DNA from 2 places in the Leifsonia sp. EB41 genome. Region 1 is predicted to be linked to the other one. Evidence: predicted binding sites of a transcription regulator. Region 1 holds the regulator's gene; the other holds the start of a gene.
The links. The regulator LexA, encoded in region 1, represses DNA repair genes until DNA is damaged. The targets are predictions, from matches to a motif close to TCGAACANNTGTTCGA.
Positions count from the first base shown of each region.

Region 2: the regulator LexA is predicted to act here: its motif matches at 2,630-2,645, upstream of uvrA (excinuclease ABC subunit UvrA).

Region 1 covers NZ_JBGCCJ010000001.1:780,366-792,489, forward strand. Annotated here, with positions in the region: gene ABH923_RS03785 (LysR family transcriptional regulator) at 1-338, opposite strand, end outside; gene ABH923_RS03790 (MFS transporter) at 427-1,686, shown strand; gene ABH923_RS03795 (SseB family protein) at 1,772-2,563, opposite strand; gene priA (bifunctional 1-(5-phosphoribosyl)-5-((5-phosphoribosylamino)methylideneamino)imidazole-4-carboxamide isomerase/phosphoribosylanthranilate isomerase PriA) at 2,650-3,396, opposite strand; gene hisH (imidazole glycerol phosphate synthase subunit HisH) at 3,456-4,088, opposite strand; gene hisB (imidazoleglycerol-phosphate dehydratase HisB) at 4,085-4,687, opposite strand; gene ABH923_RS03815 (histidinol-phosphate transaminase) at 4,684-5,808, opposite strand; gene ABH923_RS03820 (LysM peptidoglycan-binding domain-containing protein) at 5,892-6,275, opposite strand; gene lexA (transcriptional repressor LexA) at 6,511-7,182, shown strand; gene ABH923_RS03830 (metallopeptidase family protein) at 7,248-7,589, opposite strand; gene metE (5-methyltetrahydropteroyltriglutamate--homocysteine S-methyltransferase) at 7,704-10,055, opposite strand; gene ABH923_RS03840 (methylenetetrahydrofolate reductase) at 10,052-11,020, opposite strand; gene hflX (GTPase HflX) at 11,249-12,124, opposite strand, start outside.
Region 2 covers NZ_JBGCCJ010000001.1:459,641-471,764, forward strand. Annotated here, with positions in the region: gene uvrA (excinuclease ABC subunit UvrA) at 1-2,556, opposite strand, end outside; gene ABH923_RS02250 (hypothetical protein) at 2,725-3,288, opposite strand; gene ABH923_RS02255 (DUF58 domain-containing protein) at 3,285-4,613, opposite strand; gene ABH923_RS02260 (AAA family ATPase) at 4,613-5,647, opposite strand; gene ABH923_RS02265 (hypothetical protein) at 5,644-6,237, opposite strand; gene ABH923_RS02270 (DUF4129 domain-containing protein) at 6,234-6,968, opposite strand; gene uvrB (excinuclease ABC subunit UvrB) at 7,031-9,097, opposite strand; gene coaE (dephospho-CoA kinase) at 9,175-9,771, opposite strand; gene rpsA (30S ribosomal protein S1) at 9,849-11,291, opposite strand; gene ABH923_RS02290 (epimerase) at 11,399-12,124, opposite strand, start outside.

The sequences.
Region 1 (12,124 bases):
CGGAACTCGCCCATGATCCCGGGGAGGTCGATGGAGGTCAGGTTGGTGAAGATCCCGACGCGCACCACCCCGCGCAGCGGTCCGTCGCCCGCGGCGAGATCGCGCAGCCGCTCGATCGCCTGGAGGCCGACGCGCGCTTCGGCGAGCGCGGCCTCCCCCGCGCCGGTGAGCGCGACCCCGTGTGCGTCGCGCTCGAACAGCCGCGCGCCGAGCTCGCGCTCCAGGGCGGCCACCCCGGCCGAGACGGTCGACTGGGCGGCGAAGACGCGCGCCGCCGCGCGGGTGAAGTTGAGCTCTTCGGCGACGGCGACGAAGTACTCGAGCTGACGGGTGTCCATGCCGACCCTCCTTGCAATCGTTGCTTTCGATCACAAGTATCGATTGCTTTCGTTGGACACGATTGTACGGCGGACGGAGGATATCGGCATGTCGATGAAAGCCCCTGCCTCCCTCCCGACCCCTGCGCTGACCCACCCCGATGAGCGATCGGGTGCGCGTCCGTGGCGCCTCCGCCACGGGGCGGGCTTCTGGATCGTCGCCGCCGCGTTCCTCGCCGTCATGGCGTTCTCGACCGTCCCGACGCCCCTGTACGCGCTGTACCAGCAGCGGGACGGCTTCCCGACCTGGGTCGTCACGGTGATCTTCGCCGCGTACGCGGTCGGGGTGATCGCGAGCCTGTTCCTGATCGGGCACCTGAGCGACTGGGCAGGCCGGCGCCGGATGGTGCTGGTCGCGATCGCGTTGGAGATCGCGGCGGCGGCGCTGTTCCTGGTCTGGAACGACGTGAGCGGCCTCATCGTCGCCCGCCTGATCTCGGGGGTCGGCGTCGGGGCGCTCACCGCGAGCGCGACGGCCCACCTCGGCGAGCTGCGCTCGGTCGCCCGGCCGGACGAGGGTCCGCGCTTGGCGAGCACCGTCTCCACGGTCGTCAACACCGGCGGCCTGGCGCTCGGACCGCTGATCGGCGGCGTGTTCGCGCAGTTCCTTCCTGCGCCGCTGCTGCTGCCGTACGCCGTGTTCCTGGTGATCCTCGCCCTCGCGGCGCTGGCGGTCGCGCTGGTGCCGGAGACCGTCGAGCGTGCGGAGGAGCGCCCAGCGTACCGGCCGCAGCGCATCTCGCTGCCGGCGGAGTCGCGCGGAACGTTCTCGGCCGCAGCCGTCGCGGCCTTCGCGGGCTTCGCGGTCTTCGGCCTGTTCACGTCGCTCGCGCCGAGCGTGCTCGCCGGCACCTTCCATGTCGCGTCGCACCTGGTGGCCGGGCTGGTGCCGTTCTCGGTGTTCGCGGCGTCCGCGGTCTCGCAGATCGTGTTCGCCCCGGTGCGGTCGCGCACGGCGCTGATCGTGGCCGTGGTGCTCGTCGCGATCGGGCTCGCGGGGTTGGCGGTCGGTGTGCTGGGCGACTCGCTAACGGTGTTCCTGATCGCGGGCGTGCTGGCCGGCGCCGGTGTCGGCCTGCTGTTCCGGGCGGCCATCCTCGTCGCCGGCTCGCTCGCGACGCCCGAACGTCGCGGTGAGGTGCTGTCGGCGATCTTCCTCGTCGCCTACATCGGACTGGCGCTGCCTGTGCTCCTGGTCGGCGTGGCCCTCATCCTGTGGCCGCTCGTCCCCGTGCTCGTCGCCTTCGTCGCGATCATCGCCGTCCTCGCGGTCGTCGCCGCCCTCCGCATGCTCCCCACCGCTCGCTGATCTCGCCTCCACCCCCTCGCCGAGAAGGCGCAAAATCGGGAGAAAACCGCCGAGGCGGCAGAGAATTCGCCTTCTCGGTTGCGGGTCAGGAGGCGGCGGTGAGCTGCACGCGGAGCGAGTCGACTCGCGTCGCGATCGCGTCGTCCGCGGCCCAGCGCTGGGCGAGCCGGGACAGGATGGCGTTCAACTCCTCGGCGGTCAGGCCAGCGGTGAGCATGAGCCGCACCACCAGCTCGTCGCCGGCGAGCCGGTAACCCGGGTCGCCCGCCACCAGCTCCACGTCGAGCACCCCGAGCTCTGACCCGATCGACGCCCGGAACGCCGCCAGCACGACGGGGTCGCGGTCGCTCGGCAGCCACGCGTGTCCTTGCGCGAGCGCCCAGACCGCCGGGCGCCGCAGCACGAACTCGGTCTCGGAGGTGGGGTCGAGCACCAGGAGCTCGGTCTCTTCCGAGGCAGCAGCGAGCGCGGCGCGCGGACCGGCCGCCGGGACCGGTCGCGCGGCCGGGTTCCACGCCTGCATCGCCGTCACAGACGAGAACACGGGGAGCGCGCGGCGACCGTCGGGCGCTGCGACGGTGACGATGGACAGCTCCTGCGTCTTGTCGATCGCGAGTCCGGCGTCGCTCACGCCCTCCTCCCCCAGCTCGGCGACGAGCGGGATGAGCACGCGCACCGCGCGCACGGCGTCCACGACGGCCTCGGCGCCGACCTCACCCGCACGGAACGCGGCGATGGCGCCGAGCAGCTCCGGAGGCGCCGACCCGTCGTCGTCGCCGAAGGGGTTCTCGTCGAACTCGCGGCCCTCCCACGCCTGGCCCGCGGAGTCTCCGGTCGAGGCGGTGAAGCCGGCGAGCGTCGCCGCGAACCCGGCCAGCCGATCGGCGCCGGTCGAGGAGGGACCGGGCGGCGTCGAGCCGGGCGCCGCCTCCCGGCGGTCGCCCCTCGGCCGCGTCCCCCGGCTCAGTCGCCGGCGACATCCAGCGCCTCGGGCAGGGTGAACGCCCCGGAGTAGAGAGCCTTGCCGACGATCGCGCCCTCCAGGCCCAGCGGCACCAGCGCGCGCAGCGCGGCGATGTCGTCGAGGCTGGAGATGCCGCCCGAGGCCACCACCGGGCGCTCGGTGCGCTCCATCACCTGGCGCAGCAGGTCGATGTTCGGGCCCTTGAGGGTGCCGTCCTTGGTCACGTCCGTCACGACGTACCGTGCGCACCCGGCGTCCTCCAGCCGCGCCAGCACGTCCCAGAGGTCGCCGCCGTCGCGCGTCCAGCCGCGCGCCGCCAGCGTCGTCCCGCGCACGTCCAGGCCGACTGCGATCGCCTCGCCGTACCGGCCGATCACGTTCGCCGCCCACTCGGGGTTCTCCAGCGCCGCCGTGCCGAGGTTGACCCGGGTCGCGCCGATCGACAGCGCGTGCTCCAGCGACGCGTCGTCGCGGATGCCGCCGGAGAGCTCGATGTTGACGCCCTTGGTCTGGTGGATGACCTTCTTGAGGAGGTCGCGGTTGTCTCCCCGGCCGAACGCTGCGTCCAAGTCCACCAGGTGGATCCATTCGGCGCCGGCGTCCACCCATTCGGCGGCCGCGTCGACCGGGTCGCCGTAGCTGGTCTCGCTGCCGGCCTCGCCCTGCGTCAGCCGCACCGCCTTGCCGTCGGCGACGTCGACGGCGGGCAGCAGGACCAGCTTGGGCGTGTTCGTGAGTTCGCTCATGTCGTGTGTTTCCTCTGTCGGGGTCGTTCGGGTCCGCATCGCGGACGTCGGGATCGTCGCTAGAGCGAGCCGATCCAGTTGCGCAGGAGGTGCAGCCCCGCCTCGCCGGACTTCTCCGGGTGGAACTGGGTCGCACTGAGCGGCCCGTTCTCCACCGCGGCGATGAACCGCGAGCCGTGCTCGGCCCAGGTCACCCTCGGCTGCGCGAACGGCCCGGTGGCCTCCAGGGTCCACTCCTGCGCGGCGTACGAGTGGACGAAGTAGAAGCGCTCGTCGCGGATGCCGTCGAACAGCACGGAGTCCTCCGGCGCCTCCACGGTGTTCCAGCCCATGTGCGGGACGACGTCGGCGCGGAGCAGGTCGACCGTTCCCGGCCACTCGCCGAGCCCTTCTGCCTCAGTGCCGTGCTCGACGCTGTGCTCGAACAGCACCTGCATGCCGACGCAGATGCCGATCACTGGCCGGCCGCCCGCGAGCCTGCGGTCGATGACCTCGTCGCCGTGCGAGCGGCGCAGCGCCTCCGCGACCGCGGCGAACGCCCCGACGCCGGGGACGAACAGGCCGTCGGCCTCCTGCGCGCGGCGGCGGTTGCCGGTGAGCTCGACGTTCGCCCCTGCGGCCTCCAGCGCCTTGACCGCGGAGTGGACGTTGCCCGTCCCGTAGTCGAAGACGACGACGTCGGGTGCGCTCACAGCGCGCCCTTGGTCGACGGGATGCCGGACACCAGCGGGTCGAGCGCCTTCGCCTGCCGGAACGCGCGCGCGAACGCCTTGAACTCGGCTTCCGCGATGTGGTGCGGGTCCCGTCCGCCGACCACCGTGACGTGCACGGTCAGCCCGGCGTTGAACGCGATCGCCTCGAACACGTGCCGCACCATCGACCCGGTGAAGTGCCCGCCGATCAGGTGGAACTCGAACCCCGCCGGCTCGCCGCCGTGCACCAGGTAGGGGCGTCCGGAGATGTCGACGACGGCCTGCACGAGCGCCTCGTCGAGCGGGACGAGGGCGTCGCCGTAACGGGAGATGCCCGCCTTGTCGCCGAGTGCCTTCTTGATGGCCTGGCCGAGGACGATGGCGACGTCCTCCACGGTGTGGTGCACGTCGATGTCGGTGTCGCCGCTCGCCCGCACCGTCAGGTCGGTGAGCGAGTGCTTGGCGAACGCGGTCAGCAGGTGGTCGTAGAACGGGACCGACGTGTGGATGTCGGACGCCCCGGTGCCGTCGAGGTCGAGGCTGAGCTCGATGCTCGACTCGCTGGTCGCGCGCTGAAGCTGGGCGGTCCGATTCGTCATGACTGCGAGCTTACCGACTGGGCGGAGGCCGCCACCGATCCGGACGGGCGGCCGAGGGAGCGCAGCGCCTCCAGGAACGCGGTCGTCTCGGTCTCGGTGCCCGCGGTGACCCGGAGGTGGTTCGGGATGCCGACGTCGCGGATGAGCACGCCGCGCTCCAGCAGCGCCTCAAATACCGCGTGCGGGTCGTCCACGCCGCCGAACAGCACGAAGTTGCTGCCGCTGCGGTGCGGGAGGTAGCCGAGCTCGGCCAACTCCGCCACGAGCCGGTCGCGCTGTCCGCGGATCTCGCCGACCATCGCGAGCATCTCGTCCGCGTGCGCGAGCGCCCCGAGGGCGGCGGCCTGCGTGAGCGCGGACAGGTGGTACGGCAGCCGCACCAGCCGCAGCGCGTCGACCACCGCGGGATCGGCGGCCAGGTAGCCGACCCGCGCCCCCGCGAACGCGAAGGCCTTGCTCATCGTGCGCGAGATGAGCAGCCGCTCCCGGCCCGGGAGCAGCGTGAGTGCCGACGGCTCGCCGTCCGGCATGAACTCGGCGTACGCCTCGTCCACGATCACGATGCCGCGCGCCGCGGTGTAGACGGCCTCGATCGTCTCGAGCGAGAGCGGTGTGCCCGTCGGGTTGTTCGGCGAGCAGAGGATGACGATGTCCGGATCGTGCTCCCGCACGGCGGCCGCCGCCGTCTCCGGCGACAGCTCGAAGTCGGCATCGCGCCCCGCCGCGATCCAGCTCGTCCCGGTCCCGGAGGCCAGCAGCGGATACATGGAGTACGTGGGGGCGAACCCGAGGAGGCTGCGCCCCGGCCCGCCGAACGCCTGAAGGATGTGCTGCAGCACCTCATTGGACCCGTTCGCGGCCCAGACCTGCTCGCCCGCGAGCCCGTGTCCGAGGTAGCGGGCGAACGCCTCCCGCAGCTCCGTGAACTCGCGGTCGGGGTAGCGGTTCACCCCCGTCACCGCGACGGCGACCCGCGCGACGATGTCGGCCGCGACGTCCTCCGGAACCGGATGCGTGTTCTCGTTCACGTTCAACGCGACGGGCACGACCTTCTGCGGCGCCCCGTACGGGGTGCGACCGCGCAGGTCATCACGGATCGGAAGATCGGAGAGGGAGGTCACCCCTCAATGGTAGCCAGCACCACTGAACGCTTCTGCCGTGTGACGCTCCGCTGCGCCCCGACTCGGCCGCAGCGCCACCGCCCCTACTTGGCGTCGTACTGCGTCGGGATGGCCAGCTGCTGTCCCGGGGTCACGACCGCCGACGACAGCCCGTTGAGGTTCACCAGGTCGGCGATCACATCACGCGGGTCCGCGTTCGGCGCGATCCGCGACGCCACCGACCACAGCGAGTCCCCCGACTGCACCGTCACGTAGTGGAAGGTCACGTGCGTCTGCTCCCCCATGGCCGCCGCACCTCCTCCGTTGAGCGCGAACACCATCGCCCCGATCACGATCGGCAGCGCGACGAGCATCGTCAGCACGACCCGTCCGCGCCGCGTGAGCCGCAGCCGAACACGTCCGGCAGCCTGCGCGCCGCTCGCGCCGACGTTGTTCATCCCAACGTTGTGCATAACCACTGCGCTCATGTCGTGACCTCCAAAGGCTTCGGTCGAAGCTCTGTTCCGAATATATCTTCGAATGTTCGAGACCGCAATCCTCGTCCGGCCGAAAAAACTGGCATGTATTTCGAGACACACTCGAACACATGTTTGTCGGGCAGCCGTACTGTGGATACAGTTTCGATTGTCTGGATGTAAGACAACCAGGCACCACCGACATTCGGTTCCCCCGGGTGACGGCGACGGTCACGAAGGGACGAGCGTGTCGAACGAGAACCAGGCTCCGCGCACGCGGCGCCGCAAGAACCTCAGCGAGAAGCAGCTCGCCATCCTCGACGTGATCCAGCGGTCCGTGAGCACGCGGGGCTACCCGCCGAGCATGCGCGAGATCGGCGACGCCGTCGGCCTGTCCAGCCTCTCGTCCGTCACCCACCAGCTCAATCAGCTCGAGCTGAGCGGCTACCTTCGCCGTGACCCGAACCGGCCGCGCGCGCTGGAGATCCTCATCGACGTCCCGTCGGCCGCCGCACCCGATTTCGAGAACCAGACCCCGGTCGGCGACGCCGCGATGGTCCCGCTGGTCGGCCGCATCGCCGCCGGCGTCCCGATCACCGCCGAGCAGCAGGTGGAGGAGGTCTTCCCGCTCCCGCGCCAGCTCGTGGGCAACGGCGAGCTCTTCATGCTCAAGGTGGTCGGCGAGTCCATGATCGACGCCGCCATCTGCGACGGCGACTGGGTGGTCGTCCGCACCCAGAACACGGCGGAGAACGGCGACATCGTCGCGGCCATGCTCGACGAGGAGGCCACCGTCAAGGTGTTCCGCCAGCGCGACGGCCACACCTGGCTGCTCCCCCGCAACTCGAACTTCGAGCCGATCCTGGGGGACTACTCGACCATCCTCGGCAAAGTCGTCGCCGTGCTCCGCGCCGTCTGACCCGATCTACCTGACACGACACGCCGTCTCGGCCCGCGCTGAGGCGGCGTGTCCTGTCAGTTGGATCACGCCCAGCCGAGCTCCTGGAGGCGGGCGTCGTCCAGGCCGAAGTAGTGGCCGATCTCGTGCACGAGCGTGATCCGCACGCGGGCGCGCAGTTGCTCGACGGTCTCGCAGCTCGCCTCGAGGTTGTTGCGGAACAGCGTGATCCGGTCCGGCAGCTCACCGAACCCGTAGACCCCGCGCCGCGTCAGCGGATGCCCGGTGTACAGCCCGTACAGCCGCGGCCGCGCACCGGGCGGCTGGTCCTGGATGATGATCGCCACGTTCTCCAGCGGCCGCACCATGTCATCCGGCAGGCTGTCGTACACATCGTCCACCAGCGCATCGAACTCGTCGTCGGCCATTTTCACCGTAAGCTCCGTCGGACCATGCGCTCATCATCCCCGAACGGGCGGAGGCCGCGCTCCCCCGTCCGCGCACAGCGGAACGGGACAGCGCGGCCTCGCCGGCAGGACGGATCAGGCCGTGACGCCGACCCGCTCCCGCACGTCGCGGGTCGCCGCGAGGATGTTGCGCAGCGACGCCACCGTCTCGTCGTACCCGCGGGTCTTGAGCCCGCAGTCCGGGTTCACCCAGAGCTGACGGCCCGGGATGGCGCTGAGCGCCGTCTCCAGCAGCTCGGTCACCTCGGCGACCGACGGCACGCGCGGCGAGTGGATGTCGTAGACGCCCGGGCCGATGCCGTGCTCGAAGCCGGAGCGCTGGATGTCGTGGACGACCTCCATGCGGCTGCGCGCCGCCTCGATGCTGGTCACGTCCGCGTCCAGGTTGCGGATCGCGTCGATTACCACGCCGAACTCCGAGTAGCAGAGGTGCGTGTGGATCTGCGTCGCGTCCGCCACCCCGGAGGTCGCGAGCCGGAACGAGCCCACCGACCAGTCCAGGTACGCGGCCTGGTCGGCGCGCTTGAGCGGCAGCAGCTCACGCAGCGCCGGCTCGTCCACCTGCACGACGCGGATGCCCGCGGCCTCCAGGTCGGCGATCTCGTCGCGGAGGGCAAGGGCGACCTGCCGCGCGGTCTCGCCGAGCGGCTGGTCGTCGCGCACGAACGACCAGGCGAGGATCGTGACCGGGCCGGTCAGCATGCCCTTGACCGGCTTCTCGGTCAGCGTCTGGGTGTACGTCGACCAGTCCACCGTGATCGGCTTCGGCCGGGACACGTCGCCCCAGAGGATCGACGGGCGCGTGCAGCGCGAACCGTACGACTGCACCCAGCCGTTGCGGGTCACCGCGAACCCGTCCAGGTTCTCGGCGAAGTACTGCACCATGTCGTTGCGCTCCGGCTCGCCGTGCACGATCACGTCGAGGCCGATCTCCTCCTGGAGGTCGACGACGCGCTTGATCTCCGCCTGCATGCGGCCGAGGTACTCCGCCTCGTCGATGACGCCGGCGACCAGCTGGGCGCGCGAGCGGCGGATGTCCGCGGTCTGCGGGAAGGACCCGATCGTGGTCGTCGGCAGGAACGGCAGGTGCAGCGCCTCGTCCTGCGCCGCCTGACGCGCGCCGTACTCGCCGCGGCGGAAGTCCGCCCGGGTCAGCGCGGCCTCCCGCGAGCGCACGGCATCGACCCGCACGCCCGGGGCGGAGGCACGGTCCGCGAGCGCCGCGGTCGCCGCGGTGAGCTCGTCCTGCACAGCCTCATGGCCGTCCACGATGCCGCGCGCCAGCACGGCGACCTGTCCGACCTTCTGGTCCGCGAACGCGAGCCAGGTCTTCAGGCGCGCGTCGAGGTCCGGCTCGTCGTCCACGTCGTGCGGGACGTGCTGCAGGGAGGTGGAGGTCGACACCGCGACGTCGGGGCTCAGCGAGAGCAGCTCGGTCAGCGTCCCGAAGGCCGCCTCCAGGTCGCCGCGCCAGATGTTGTGGCCGTCGATCACACCGCCGACGATGGTCTTGCCCGCGAGCGCGGTGCGGGTGGCGGCGTCGAGCCCGGCCGGGACGCTGCCCCTCACCAGGTCGAGGGAGATCGCCTCGACGGGCGAACCGGCGAGCACGGGGAGGGCGTCGTCCAGGCTGCCGTAGGGAGCCGCGACGAAGATCGCTGGGCGCTCGGCCGCGCCGCCCAGCTCGGCGTAGGCGACACGGACAGCGTCCAGCACCTCGGTGCGCGGCTCGTCGATGCTCTCGGAGACGAGCGCAGGCTCGTCGAGCTGCACCCACGGCGCGCCCGCCGCGGCCAGGCGGGCCAGCAGCTCGCGGTAGACCGGCAGCAGGTCGCCGAGCCGCGACAGCGGCCGGAAGCCCTCCGGCGCCTCGTCGCTAGCCTTGCTCAGCAGCAGGAAGGTGACCGGGCCGACGATCACCGGGCGGGTGACGTACCCGGCGGCGCGGGCCTCCTCGAACTCCCGGACGATGCGGTCGGACGCGAGCCGGAAGGCCGTCTCGGGACCGAGCTCGGGCACGAGGTAGTGGTAGTTGGAGTCGAACCACTTGGTCATCTCCAGCGGGGCCTTGTCGCCCTCGCCGCGGGCGATGGTGAAGTAGCCGGCCAGGTCGACAGAGCCGTCCGCCGCGGCGAGCCCGGCGAACCGGGACGGGATGGCGCCGACGGTCACAGCGGCGTCGAGCACCTGGTCGTAGAAGCTGAAGCTCTCCGGGATCGCGGCGTCGTCGCGGCCGAGCCCGAGCGCGGCGAGCCGCTCCCGGGTGGTGGCGCGCAGCGCGGCGGCCGTGGCCTCCAGCTCCTCGGCGGTGGTCTGCCCGGCCCAGAACGCCTCGACGGCCTTCTTGAGCTCACGGCGCCGGCCGATGCGCGGGTAGCCGATGATGGTGCCCACCGGGAAGGCGGAACGGGTGGTGGTGTCGGTCATGCGGGGTCGCCTGCTTTCTGCGAGGGGGTGGAGGTGGTCGATGTGGCCGGGTCCAGCAGCCCGACCCTCTCGAGGACCGAGAGGACGGCGGAGTGCTGGTTGAACGTGTAGAGGTGGATGCCGGGGGCGCCGCCGTCGAGCAGCCGCTGCGCCAGGCGCGCCGTCCACTCGATGCCGAGCTCGCGGCGGCCCTCGTCGTCCGGCTCGACCTCGAGCTGGATGGCGAGGTCGCTCGGGAGGTCCTCGCCGCTGAGCTCCAGCATCCGCGCGAGCCGCGCGGGCGAGGTGACCGGCATGATGCCGGGGAGGATGGGGAAGGCCACGCCGGCCTCCTTCGCCCGCTGCGCGAACGAGAGGTAGTCCTCGGCGTGGAAGAAGAGCTGCGTGATCCCGAGATTCGCGCCGGCCGCCTGCTTGGCGAGCAGGGCGTCGATGTCCTGCGACACGGACCGGGACGGGTGCCCGTGCGGGAACGCCGCGACCGCGATCTGCACGTGCTCGCGCTGCGAGAGCACGGCCTGCGCTCGCAGCCCCGGCACGGGGAGCGCGTCGTACGGGACGCGCTCGGCCTGCACCCGGTGAATGAGCTGCACGAGTTCCGCGGAGCTCTTGATATCGCCCAGGCCGTCGTCCCCGGGCTCGAGGCCCGCGGGCGGGTCGCCGCGCACCGCCAGGAAGCGCCGGATGCCGGCGTCCAGGAACTCGCGGATCAGCCGGTTCGCCTCGGTGTGCGTCGACCCGACGCAGGTCAGGTGCGCCATCGGGCTGACATCGGTCTGCTCCAGGATGTAGCGGAGCACCTCCAGCGACGACGACCGGGAAGAGCCGTTGGCCCCGTAGGTCACCGAGATGAAGTCGGGACCGGCGGCGGCGAGGCGGTCGATCGTCGCGGGCAGCGCGGCTGCGGCGCGTTCATTGCGCGGCGGGTACAGTTCGAATGAGAACCGCGCGTCGGTACAGTCCATGATTCCTCGGGTGTCGATCAGCGTCACAGGCGGCCTCCTCCGGTCGACGTCGGAACGTCGATATGGAGGGGGCGGGCGGGTGCCGGGCTCGGCTGTCGCACCACGTCAGCGGTCGCCCGCTTCGGTTGTGTAGGCACAGTAACAACGACGGAGGCCGGGCGGAACCCGCTGCGTCATCTGGCGACACAGTGGTTCCGCCCGGCCTCTTCTGCCGGCTTCTCGCCCGCTCTAGACGGCGAACGGCTCGAACACGGACTGGTACTCGGGCATGATCCGCGCCCGCACGCGCGTGCCGTCCTCCACGTACTCGGTGGAGAGCACGCGGCCGCGCTCGTGCAGCGCAGAGATGAGGTCGCCGCGGTCGTACGGGACGACGAGCTCCACCTCGACGGACGGGTCCGGCAGCAGGCGCGCGATCGCGGCGAGCACCTCGTCGATGCCCTCACCGGTCCGGGCGGACGCGAAGATCGCGCCCGGCTCCAGGCCGCGCAGCACGAGCCGGTCGTCGGCCGGGATGAGGTCGGCCTTGTTGAACACCACGATCTCCGGGATGTCCCTGGCGCCGACCTCTCCGATCACGTCCCGGACGGTCGCGAGCTGCGACGCCGGGTCGGGGTGCGAGCCGTCGACCACGTGCAGGATGACGTCGGAGTCGGCGACCTCCTCCAGCGTCGAGCGGAACGCCTCCACGAGCTGGTGCGGCAGGTTGCGCACGAAGCCGACCGTGTCGGCCAGCGTGTACAGCCGGCCGTCGGCGGTCACCGAGCGGCGCACGGTCGCGTCCAGCGTCGCGAACAGGGCGTTCTCGACGAGCACGCCCGCTTTGGTCACCCGGTTCAGGAGGCTGGACTTGCCCGCGTTCGTGTACCCGGCGATCGCGACGGAGGGCACCGAGTTGCGGTTGCGGTTCGCGCGCTTCGCCTCGCGCGCGGGCTTGAACCCGGCGATCTGCTTGCGCAGCTTCGCCATCCGCGAGTGGATGCGGCGCCGGTCGAGCTCGATCTTCGTCTCGCCCGGTCCGCGCGAGCCCATGCCGGCACCCGCGCCGCCCACCTGGCCACCGGCCTGGCGGGACATCGACTCGCCCCAGCCGCGCAGGCGCGG
Region 2 (12,124 bases), 320 kb from region 1:
GGTGGCGCTCTGGCCGAGCCGGACGTAGCCGAGGCCGACGTCCACGAGCGTCTGCAGGAAGCGGTGGATCGCCGAGATCGGCCGGAAGAACTCCGCCGCCTCGCTGATCGGCATGTCGAGCACCTCGGCGATGTTCTTGCCCTTGTAGTGCACGGTCAGGGTGTCGCGGTTGTACCGCGCTCCCCCGCAGACCTCGCACGCGACGTAGACGTCGGGCAGGAAGTTCATCTCGATCTTGATCGTGCCGTCGCCCGAGCACGCCTCGCAGCGCCCGCCCTTGACGTTGAAGCTGAACCGGCCGGGCAGGTAACCGCGGGCCTTGGCCTCCGGCGTCTCGGCGAACAGGGTGCGGATGCGGTCGAAGACGCCGGTGTAGGTCGCCGGGTTGGAGCGCGGCGTGCGCCCGATCGGCGCCTGGTCGACGTGCACGACCTTGTCGAGGTTCTCCAGGCCCGACACCGTGCGGTGCTTGCCCGGCAGCTTGCGGGCGCCGTTGAGCTTGTTCGCGAGCACGCGGTACAGGATGTCGTTGACCAGCGACGACTTGCCCGAACCGGAGACTCCCGTGACCGCCACGAACGCGCCCAGCGGGAAGTCGACCGAGACCTTCTTCAGGTTGTTGGCCTCCGCGTCGACCACCCGGATCACGCGCTTCTTGTCGATCTTGCGGCGCTTCTCGGGGATCGGGATCTCACGCCGGCCTGCCAGGTAGTCGCCGGTCAGCGACTCGGTGTTGGCGAGCAGCTCGTCGTACGAGCCGGAGTGCACGACGTGACCGCCGTTGACGCCGGCGCCCGGGCCGATGTCGACGATCCAGTCGGCGGTGCGGATGGTGTCCTCGTCGTGCTCGACCACGATCAGCGTGTTACCCAGGTCGCGCAGTGCGACGAGCGTGTCGATCAGGCGGCGGTTGTCGCGCTGGTGGAGGCCGATGCTCGGCTCGTCGAGCACGTAGAGTACGCCGGTGAGGCCGGAGCCGATCTGGGTCGCGAGGCGGATGCGCTGCGCCTCGCCGCCCGACAGGGTCGCCGCGGCGCGCGCGAGGTCGAGGTAGCTGAGGCCGACCTGGATGAGGAAGTCGAGCCGGATCTTGATCTCGCGCAGCACCTGCGCGCCGATCTTCTGCTCGCGCTCGGTCAGGTGCAGCTTCTCCATGAACGCGCGCGCGTCGGACAGACTGAGCAGCGACGCGTCCGCGATGGAGGCGCCGTGGACGAGCACCGAGAGCACCTCGGGCTTCAGCCGCTTGCCCTGGCAGACCGGGCACGGCACCTCGCGGAGGTACTCGGCCCAGCGGGCGCGCTGGGTGTCGGTCTCGGCCTGCATGTACTGGCGCTCGATGTAGGGCACGACGCCCTCGAAGCCGGACGTGTAGGACATCTCGCGGCCGTAGCGGTTCTTCCACCGCACCTTGACCTCGAAGTTGTCGCCGCGCAGCACGGCCTCCTTGACGTTCTGCGGCAGCTTCTTCCACGGCGTGTTCAGCGAGAAGCCGAGGTCGCGCGCGAGGCCGTCGAGCAGCTTCTCGTAGTAGTTGAAGAGGCCCTTGCCCTGCGTGGTCCACGGGACGATGACGCCCTCGGCGATGCTGAGCGAGTCGTCGCCGAGCAGGAGGTCCTCGTCCACCGACATGCGCGTGCCGAGGCCGGAGCACTCCGGGCAGGCGCCGAACGGCGCGTTGAACGAGAAGGTGCGCGGCTCGATCTCAGTGAGCTGGATGGGGTGGCCGTTGGGGCAGGACAGTTTCTCGCTGAACGACTGCCACGCCGCCGGGCCCTCGCGGTCCACGAAGTTGACCTGCACCAGGCCGTCGGTGAGCCGAAGCGCGGTCTCCAGCGAGTCGGTGAGGCGGCCGAGGATGTCCGGACCGGCGACCAGACGGTCGACCACGACGGAGATGTCGTGCTTGTACTGCTTCTTGAGCGTCGGCGGCTCGCTGAGCTGGATCTGCTCGCCGTCCACGAGCGCGCGCGAGTACCCGCTCGCGGCGAGCTCCTTGAAGAGGTCGACGAACTCGCCCTTCTTCTGCGAGATGACCGGGCTGACCACCATGTACCGCGTGCCGGGCTCCAGCTCCATGAGCTGATCCGCGATCTGCTGCACCGTCTGGCGCTGGATCTTCTCGCCGCAGACCGGGCAGTGCGGGACGCCGATGCGGGCCCAGAGCAGGCGCATGTAGTCATAGATCTCGGTGATCGTGCCGACCGTCGACCGCGGGTTGCGGTTGGTGGACTTCTGGTCGATCGACACCGCGGGGCTCAGGCCCTCGATGAAGTCGACGTCCGGCCGGTCGACCTGGCCGAGGAACTGCCGCGCGTACGCCGAGAGCGACTCGACGTAGCGGCGCTGGCCCTCGGCGAAGATCGTGTCGAACGCGAGCGACGACTTTCCCGAGCCGGACAGGCCCGTGAAGACGACCAGGGAGTCGCGCGGGATCTCGAGGTCGACGTTGTGGAGGTTGTGCACCCGGGCGCCGCGGACGCTGAGGTGCGACCCCACGACCTTGCTCGGATTGCCTGCCGAACTCCTGCTGCTCAGAGTGCTCACTCGTTCCATTCTCCGCTATTCGCCGTCGCCCCACCCGCGTGTTCGCCCACCGCGCACCTGCGCGATGCCCCCGCCGGCCGGTTCGAAGCTTTGTTCGATTCTAGCAACCAGAGCAGGGCATGTGCGACCACGCGCGAGCGTACGCCGGACCTCCGACATTCGTACCGGAGGCGGTGCTCACGCCCGCGGCCGGGCGAGCAGGAGCGCCGCCAGGAGGATCACCAGCCCGACGATCGCGCCGCCCGAGAGCACCGCCAGCCACGGCGCCGACGCCGGCCGGGCGACGAGCAGCAGCACGATCGCGACGGCCTGCACCGGGAGCTGGATGAGGATCAGGCGCCGCAGCGACGGCAGCAGCACGGCCGGCTGCACCCGGGCGGTCGCGGGCAGCACGAGCATCCACGCCGCGAGGACGTGCAGCACGTGGACCGCGGCGATGACGGCGAGCAGCCGGAGCGTGAGCCTCCCCGGCTCCAGCAGCGTGGAGAACGCGAGCACCGCGATGAGGACCCACGCGACCCGCCAGCGCGGGACGGCGAGGGCGACCGCCGTGAGGAGGACGGCCACCGCGGGCCACGGGCCGCTGGGGGCAGTGGTGACGGCGAGCGGAACCGCGACGACCGCGAAGGCGACGCGGAAGGCCCAGGCGGGCACGGTGAGACCGAGGTCGGGAGTGGGCGCGGCCTGCTCCCCCGTGCCGGTCATCCCCGCCTCCCCGCTCATCCCCGCCTCCCCGCTCATCCCCGCCTCCGGGGCGTCGCCAGCCGCCGCAGCATCGCGTCCCGCTCCGGCGACGCCCATTGCAGCAGCTCCGCTCCCGCCGCCCGCAGCCGGTCCAGGCGCAGCCCGCGCTCCAGGTCCACGATCCGCAGCGCCAGCCGCTCCCTGGCCGGGAGCTCGTCGACCACGCGCGGCGGCAGCACGTCGACCACCACCACCCGGTGACCCGCCGCGCGCCAGGTGAGCGCCAGGCGCATGGCCTGGTCGTCCAGGAACGTGGACATCACGAACACGACCGCCCCCTGCGCGAGTCGCGGCGCCCGCGCCCGCTCGGTCGCCGACCCGTGCGCGGTGGTCAGCTCGACCGCCCGCAGGACCCGGTGCAGGTGCCGTGCGCCGGCGCGCGGCGGCAGCGCACGGCGGGCGTCGGAGAGGTCGTCGAAACCGATCCGGTCCGAGGCGGCGGCGTACGCGCCCGCCAGCGAGACCGCGGCCTCCCGCGCGACGTCGAGGGAGGTCGCCCCCGGCCGCTGGTACGGCGCCGCCCAGCCGGCGACGGCGCCGGGGACGTCGTCGCGCGCGTCCAGCACGAGTTGCACCGCCGCGTCGGAGGTCGCCGTGGTCCTCCGGACATACAGCTCGCCCGGGCGCTGCGCGAGGCGGGCGGTCGCCTTCCAGTCGATGCGGCGGAGCCGGTCGCCCGGCCGGAAGCGGTCGATGTCCCGGAACTCGCCGCCGTCTCCCGGCCGCGCGGACACGTGGCCGCCGGTCAGGCCGAGCAGGCGTGCGGGCAGCGGGAGGCTGCGGATCCGCTGTGCGGCAGGCCGCACGACGCGCTCCGCGACGGCGGGGAGGCCGGGGTCCCCGGTCCACGCGGCGTCCGGCCCGATCCCGCGCGCGGCCAGCGACAGGATCCGCTGCGGGCCGGAGTGCGAGACGGCGACGCGGAAGCGCAGCCGGGCGGCCTCCCGCGGCGTCACCACTGCGTCCTCTGGCCGGCGGTCGGTCCGGTGGACTCGTATATGCACGCCGTCCACCCGGCCGTCCGCCTCCGCAACCGCGTCGACGTGCACGCGGCCGTCCGGGTCGTCTCCGGCGATGGTCACGCGGGCGCGCGCGGCCGCGGACTCCGGCCGCGACGACCAGCCGAGCACGGCCGCCATCAGCAGCGGGGCCGCGACCAGCATCAGCTCCACCCGTGACAGCACGAACGCGGCGACCAGGCACACCGCCGCGACGATCGCCGCCGCGGTCACCCCCGGGCTCAGGGCCCACCCGGAACCGCCGGCCGGCGCCTCCGTCCGCTCGCGCGGGCCGGGCATGCGCGCCCGCGACCACAGCGACATCAGTCCGCGGCCTCCCGCTCGCGCGTCCCCACCGCCGGCGGCCCCGCCACCGAGGACACGACCTCCAGGACCACCTGGTTGGCGCTCACGCCGCTGGTCCACGCCTGCACGGTCAGCGTCAGCCGGTGCGCGAGGACCGGCACCGCGACGCGCTTGACGTCGTCGGGGATGACGAAGTCCCGGCCGGCGAGCACCGCCAGCGCCCTCGCGACCAGGAGGAGGCCCTGCGACCCGCGCGGCGAAGCGCCGACCTCCACGGAGCGGTGCCGGCGGGTGGCGGCGGCGAGCCGCACGCAGTATGCGGCGATGTCGGGATCGACGTCCACGCTCTCCACCCCCGCCTGCATGGCCAGCAGGGTCTCGGCGTCCGTGACCGGCTCGACCGTGGCCACCTCGTGCCGCCGGTCGACGCGGGCCATCAGCACCTGCGTCTCGCCGTCCGCGTCCGGGTAGCCGACGCCGAGCCGCACCATGAACCGGTCGAGCTGCGCCTCCGGGAGGGCGTAGGTGCCCTCCGACTCGATCGGGTTCGCGGTCGCGACGACGTGGAAGGGTCGGGGCAGCGGGAAGCTGCGCCCCTCCACCGACACCTGCCCTTCGGCCATCGCCTCCAGGAGCGCCGACTGCGTCTTCGGCGAGGTGCGGTTGATCTCGTCCGCGAGGAACAGCCCCGTGAACACCGGCCCCGGCCGGAACTCGAACTCGGCGGTCGACGGCACGTAGACGAACGAGCCGGTGATGTCGGACGGCAGCAGGTCGGGCGTGCACTGCAGCCGCCGGAAGTCCAAGCCGACGGCGCTGGCGATGCTGCGCGCGGCGAGGGTCTTGCCGAGGCCGGGGACGTCCTCGAACAGCACGTGGCCGCCGGCGAGGACGGTGGCGAGCGCGATGTGCAGCGGCTCGCGCATGCCGACGACGACGGACTCGACGCGGTTGAGGACCTCGGCGCCGAGGCGGGCGACCTCGGTGACCGGGAGCGCGGCGGTGGCGGTCGAGGTGGAGGTGGTGGACGTTGTGGACGTCTCCGGGGTCATGCGGCTCCTGTCGTTTCTGCGTTGAGCGGGTCGGCGGGGCGAGCGCCGCCCAGCAGTTCGATTCCGGTGGATGCGTGAACCGCCTGGTCCGCGGGAATCAGGTGGCCGCCAGCGTTGGTCCCGGCCAGCGTCTCCAACCGGCTCAGCGACGCCGCGAACTCCTTCGGGCGCGGGGCGGCCGCGCTGCCCTTGCGCAGCATCGCGGCGGTCCCCTCGCCCAGCAGCCGGACGACCTCCGGCTGGGCGGCCGGGTCGTCGAGCTGCACCCCGTACCGGTCGAGCACTTCGGCGGCGAGCCCGCGGAGGCGGCGCACAGCCTCGGGCGACACCCGTCCGCCGCGCGCGCCGAGCGACCAGCCGAGCTGGACGACGTCCCGCCGCGCTCCCGCCCGCTGCTGCGGCGGCGGGACCGGCCAGGTCACCTCGGCCTGTTCGCCGAGGAGCGACAGCAGGGCGCCGAGCGCGAAGACCACGAACCCGAGCCCGACGGCGTGCGGGCCGTCCATCCCGAAGAACCAGGCCGCCACCCCGACGATCACGGCCGCGAGCACGCACCCGACGGCTCGCCGCACCATCCGCGCGCGGGTCACCGGAGCGCCCCGCCCGCCGCGGCGGTCCCCCACGAGGCACGCAACGCCTCGATCGCGGCACGGGCCGCCTCGACATCGGTCGCGGTCACGGGCGCGTCGCTGAACCGCGCGCGCAGGTAGAGGTCGAGGAGGTCCCCGGCCGCATCGCGATCGGAGGCGACCCGGGCGAGGACCCGGCGGACGAACTCGCCCGGCGTCTCGGCCGGGAGCCGGTGGACGCCGCTGTCGGCCGCGCCCTCCTCCAGCCCGAGCCACGCCCGCTCGATGGCGTCCCGCGGCTCCCGGCCCTCGCCGAGCAGGTCGAGGGCGCGGTCGAGGCCGCGACGCACCCGCTCGGGCCGCGGCTGCGCAGGAGGCTCTGGCGCGACGGAACCTTCGGTGGAGCCGTCGACATCGCGGTCGAGGCCGGGGTACTCGGGACGCAGCCTCCACCGCAGGTAGCGGTAGAGCAGGGCGAGCAGGACGACGACGATCAGCGCGATGACCGCGTAGGTCACCCAGGTCAGGTCGATGCGGGTTTCGTGCGGGACGTCCTGCGGCGCAGGGGTGCCGGTGACCTTCTGCTGCTCACCGGGGTGCGGCTGGAGGTCGGCGGCCGGCGGGGTGAACCGGAGCCCGGTGAACACGGGGGCGCCCTGGAAGGCGAGGGCGAGGCCGGAGAGGGCGAGCAGGATGCCGGCGGCGGTGACCATCCCCCACCGCTGCCGCGTCCGCGTCGCCTTCGAGCTCACCCTGCCACCGTAGCGCGGAGGGGGTGGGAACGCGCGGTGGGACTACCGCGGCTCGGGCACCCTCAGCCCAGGTGCCCCGCCTTCTCCATCTGCCGCAGGTCCCGCTTCAGGTCCGACAGCTCGTCGCGCAGGCGCGCCGCCAGTTCGAACTTGAGCTCTCCCGCTGCGGCGAGCATCTGGCCGTTCAGGTCGGCGATCAGCGACTCCAGCTCGGCCGCGCCCTGGGCGGCGATGCCGCCGTTCCGCAGGTTCGGCGTCGGGCTCTTGCGTCGCTGCTCGCGGCCGGCGAGCATCCGGGCGGTGTCGGCCTCCTCGCGGGCCAGCACGTCGGTGATGTCGGCGATGCGCTTGCGGAGCGGCGTGGGGTCGATGCCGTTGGCGCGGTTGTACTCGATCTGCAGTTCACGTCGGCGATCGGTCTCCTCGATCGCTCTCTTCATCGAGTCCGTCAGCACATCGGCGTACATGTGCACCTCGCCCGAGACGTTGCGCGCCGCGCGGCCGATGGTCTGGATGAGCGACGTCGACGAGCGGAGGAAGCCCTCCTTGTCGGCGTCGAGGATCGCCACCAGCGACACCTCCGGCAGGTCCAGGCCCTCGCGGAGGAGGTTGATGCCGACCAGCACGTCGTAGACGCCCGCGCGCAGCTCGGTGAGCAGCTCGACACGGCGCAGGGTGTCGACGTCGGAGTGCAGGTAGCGGACCCGCACGCCGGCCTCGGCGAGGAAGTCGGTGAGCTCCTCCGCCATCTTCTTGGTCAGCGTGGTGACCAGGATGCGCTCGTCGCGCTCGACGCGCAGGCGGATCTCCTCGAGCAGGTCGTCGATCTGGCCCTTGGTCGGCTTGACGACGATCTGCGGGTCGACCAGGCCGGTCGGGCGGATGATCTGCTCGACCACGCCGTCCGCGATGCCCATCTCGTATTGGCCCGGCGTCGCGGACAGGTACACGGTCTGGCCGACGCGGTCCTTGAACTCGTTCCACCGCAGCGGCCGGTTGTCCATGGCGCTCGGCAGCCGGAAGCCGTGCTCCACCAGGGTGCGCTTGCGGGAGGCGTCGCCCTCGTACATCGCGCCGATCTGCGGCACGGTCACGTGCGACTCGTCGATGACGACGAGGAAGTCGTCAGGGAAGTAGTCGAGCAGGCAGTTCGGTGCCTCGCCGGGCTGCCGGCCGTCGATGTGCCGCGAGTAGTTCTCGATGCCGGAGCAGAAGCCGATCTGCTCCATCATCTCCAGGTCGAACTGGGTGCGCATCCGCAGCCGCTGCGCCTCCAGCAGCTTGCCCTCGCGCTCCAGCTCCTGCAGCCGCTCGCGCAGCTCCTCCTGGATGGTGCCGATGGCGCGCTGCATCGTCGCCGGGCTGGCCGCGTAGTGCGTCGCCGGGAACACCGAGACGGCGTCCATCTTCTGGAGCACCTCACCGGTGAGCGGGTGCAGCGAGTAGAGCGCCTCGACCTCGTCGCCGAACAGCTCGACGCGGACCGCGTGCTCCTCGTACATCGGGATGATCTCGATGGTGTCGCCGCGCACGCGGAACTTGCCGCGCGAGAAGTCGACGTCGTTGCGCTCGTACTGCATCGCGACGAACCGGCGGATCAGCGCGTCACGGCCGACGCTCTGGCCGACCTGGAGGGCGACCATCGCCTCCAGGTACTCCTCGGCCGCGCCGAGTCCGTAGATGCACGAGACGGTGGAGACCACGACGACGTCGCGCCGGCTGAGCAGCGAGTTGGTGGTGGAGTGCCGCAGCCGCTCGACCTCCGCGTTGACCGACGAGTCCTTCTCGATGAAGGTGTCCGTCTGCGGGACGTAGGCCTCGGGCTGGTAGTAGTCGTAGTACGAGACGAAGTACTCGACCGCGTTGTTGGGCAGCAGCTCGCGGAACTCGTTGGCGAGCTGCGCGGCGAGGGTCTTGTTGTGCGCGAGGACGAGCGTGGGACGCTGCACCTGCTCGACCAGCCATGCGGTGGTCGCCGACTTGCCGGTTCCGGTCGCTCCGAGGAGGACGACGTCGGTCTCGCCCGCGTTGATGCGGCCCGCGAGCTCGGCGATGGCCTTGGGCTGATCGCCGCTGGGCTCGAATTCGCTGACGACCTCGAACGGACGGACGAGACGCGTGGCTTGCATGGGTCCAGTCTAGGAAGGACCACCGACATCGCGGCCCGCTCTCGCTCAGAGCGGAACGGCCGGGCACGGAACGGCGGTCAGGACCGCAGGCTCTCCCAGAGCTCGTCCACCTGTTCGCGGGTGACGTCGAGGGAGCCGTCGGTGTCGATCACCACGTCCGCGACAGCCAAGCGCTCCTCGTCGGAGGCCTGCGACCCGATCCGGCGCTCGGCCTCCGCCGCGTCCATCCCGCGCAGCCGCACCAGCCGGTCGATCCGCGTGGCGGCGGCAGCGTGAGCGACGACCACCAGGTCGAACGGGTACTCGTTGGCCGACTCGACCAGCAGCGGCACGTCGTAGACGACGATCGCCGCGGGATCGGCGGCGCCCGCGGCCTCGAACCGCGCGGTGGACGCGGCGAGCACGGCCGGGTGGGTGATCCCGTTGAGCTTCTGGAGGGCGCTTGCGTCGCCGAACACGATCGCACCGAGCGCGGGCCGGTCGAGGCTGCCGTCCGCGGCGATGACCGCGTCGCCGAACGTCCGGGCGATCTCCGCGAGGGCTGGAGTGCCCGGCTCCACGACCTCCCGCGCGATGCGGTCGGCGTCCACGACGACGGCGCCGAGCTCGGCGAGCCGGGAGGCGATGGTCGATTTTCCGGAGGCGATCCCGCCCGTGAGTCCGATCAGCTGCACGCGCACCAGCCTATCGGCCGTTAACGCCGGAACGGCCGGCCCCCGAAGGGACCGGCCGCTCACAGGTGAGACGGGTCTCAGTTGTTGGAGCTGAGCTTCTCGCGCAGAGCGGCGAGGGACTCGTCGTCGGCGAGGGTTCCGCCGTTGCCGGTCTCGCTCGAGAAGGACGAGGAACCGCTGTCGGCGGCCGCCTCCTCGATGCCCTTCGCGACCTGGCGCTTGTGCGCCTCCCAACGGGCCTGGGCGGCGGCGTACTGCTGCTCCCACTCGTCGCGCTGGGTCTCGAAGCCTTCCTTCCACTCGTTGGTCTCCGGGTCGAAGCCCTCGGGGTACTTGTAGTTCCCCTGGTCGTCGTACTCGGTGACCATGCCGTAGAGGGCCGGGTCGAACTCGGTGCCTTCGGGGTCGACGCCCTCGTTCGCCTGCTTGAGGCTGAGCGAGATGCGGCGGCGCTCCAGGTCGATGTCGATGACCTTGACGAAGACCTCTTCGCCGACCGACACGACCTGCTCCGCGAGCTCGACGTGCTTGCCGGAGAGCTCGGAGATGTGCACCAGGCCCTCGATGCCGTCCGCGACGCGGACGAACGCACCGAACGGAACCAGCTTCGTGACCTTGCCCGGTGCGACCTGACCGATCGCGTGGGTGCGGGCGAAGACCTGCCACGGGTCCTCCTGGGTCGCCTTCAGCGACAGCGAGACGCGCTCGCGGTCCAGGTCGACCTCGAGGATCTCGACGGTGACCTCCTGGCCGACCTCGACGACCTCGGACGCGTGCTCGATGTGCTTCCACGAGAGCTCGGAGACGTGCACGAGGCCGTCCACGCCGCCCAGGTCGACGAACGCGCCGAAGTTGACGATCGAGGACACGACGCCCTTGCGGACCTGGCCCTTGTGTAGGTTGTTGAGGAACGTGGTGCGGGACTCCGACTGGGTCTGCTCCAGCAGCGCGCGACGCGACAGGACCACGTTGTTGCGGTTCTTGTCGAGCTCGAGGATCTTCGCCTCGATCTCCTGGCCCAGGTACGGGGTGAGGTCGCGGACGCGGCGCAGCTCGATGAGCGACGCCGGCAGGAAGCCGCGGAGGCCGATGTCGACGATCAGGCCGCCCTTGACGACCTCGATCACCGTACCGGTGACCACGCCGTCGGCTTCCTTGATCTTCTCCACGTCGCCCCACGCGCGCTCGTACTGCGCACGCTTCTTGGACAGGATGAGGCGGCCTTCCTTGTCCTCCTTCTGGAGAACGAGCGCCTCGACGGTGTCGCCGACCTCGACGACCTCGCTGGGGTCGACGTCGTGCTTGATGGAAAGCTCGCGGGAGGGGATGACACCCTCGGTCTTGTAGCCGACGTCGAGGAGGACCTCGTCGCGGTCGATCTTGACGACGGTGCCTTCGATCAGGTCTCCGTCGTTGAAGAACTTCAGCGTCTTTTCGACCGCGGCAAGAAAGTCTTCAGCAGAACCGATGTCGTTGACTGCGACCTGCTTCGGTGCCTTGTCGGTCGTTGCGGTTGTCATGTAGTGGATGCTCCGTTATGGACATAAATCAGGCCGAGCGCGAACCTCTGTGGGTGTCTTCCGCGAACGGCAGGCGGATGTGGATGTCACACAAGTGACGGTCTAGTCTACCGACTGGCCTGCGAAAGGGGCAACTCGCGTCCGGCGACGATGTCGCGGAGGGCGGGCTCCAGGTCGGGGAAGGCGAATTCGTAGCCCGCGGCGAGCAGCCGCTCGGGCACCACCCAGCGGCTCTTCAGCACCAGTTCGGTCTCGGTGCGGATGACCGCGGTGCCGAGCTCCAGCATCCAGCGGAACGCCGGGAGCCCTGCCGGGACGCGGAGCACTCGGCGCAGCGTCGCCATCAGGGTGCGGTTGTCCGACGGGTTCGGCGCGGCGATGTTGACCGCGCCGTCGAGCTCGGGATGCGCGCGCAGGAACTCGATCGAGCCGAGCACGTCGGCGATGTGCACCCAGGAGAACCGCTGTCGGCCGTCGCGGGCGCGGAACTCGTGGAAGGTGCCGGCGTTGCGGCGCGCGGTCGTCGCGAACCAGCGACCGTCGAGCTGCGGTCCGCCGAGACCGGACTTCGTGAGCCGGATCAATGGGAGGAGCGCGGAGCCGTCACCGAGCACGATCGCCATTCGCAGCGCGACGCGTCGCGTGCCCGGCAGCTCGCCCTCGAAGAACTCGGCCTCCCAGGCGCGCGCGACGTTCACCGAGAAGCCGGTGCCGAGCTCGCCGGTCGACTCCGTCATGGGCCGGTCCTCCGCGTGCCGGTAGATGGTCGCGGTGGAGGCGTTGAACCAGACCGGAGGCGGGGCGTCGGAGCCGGCGACGGCCTCCCGCAGCGC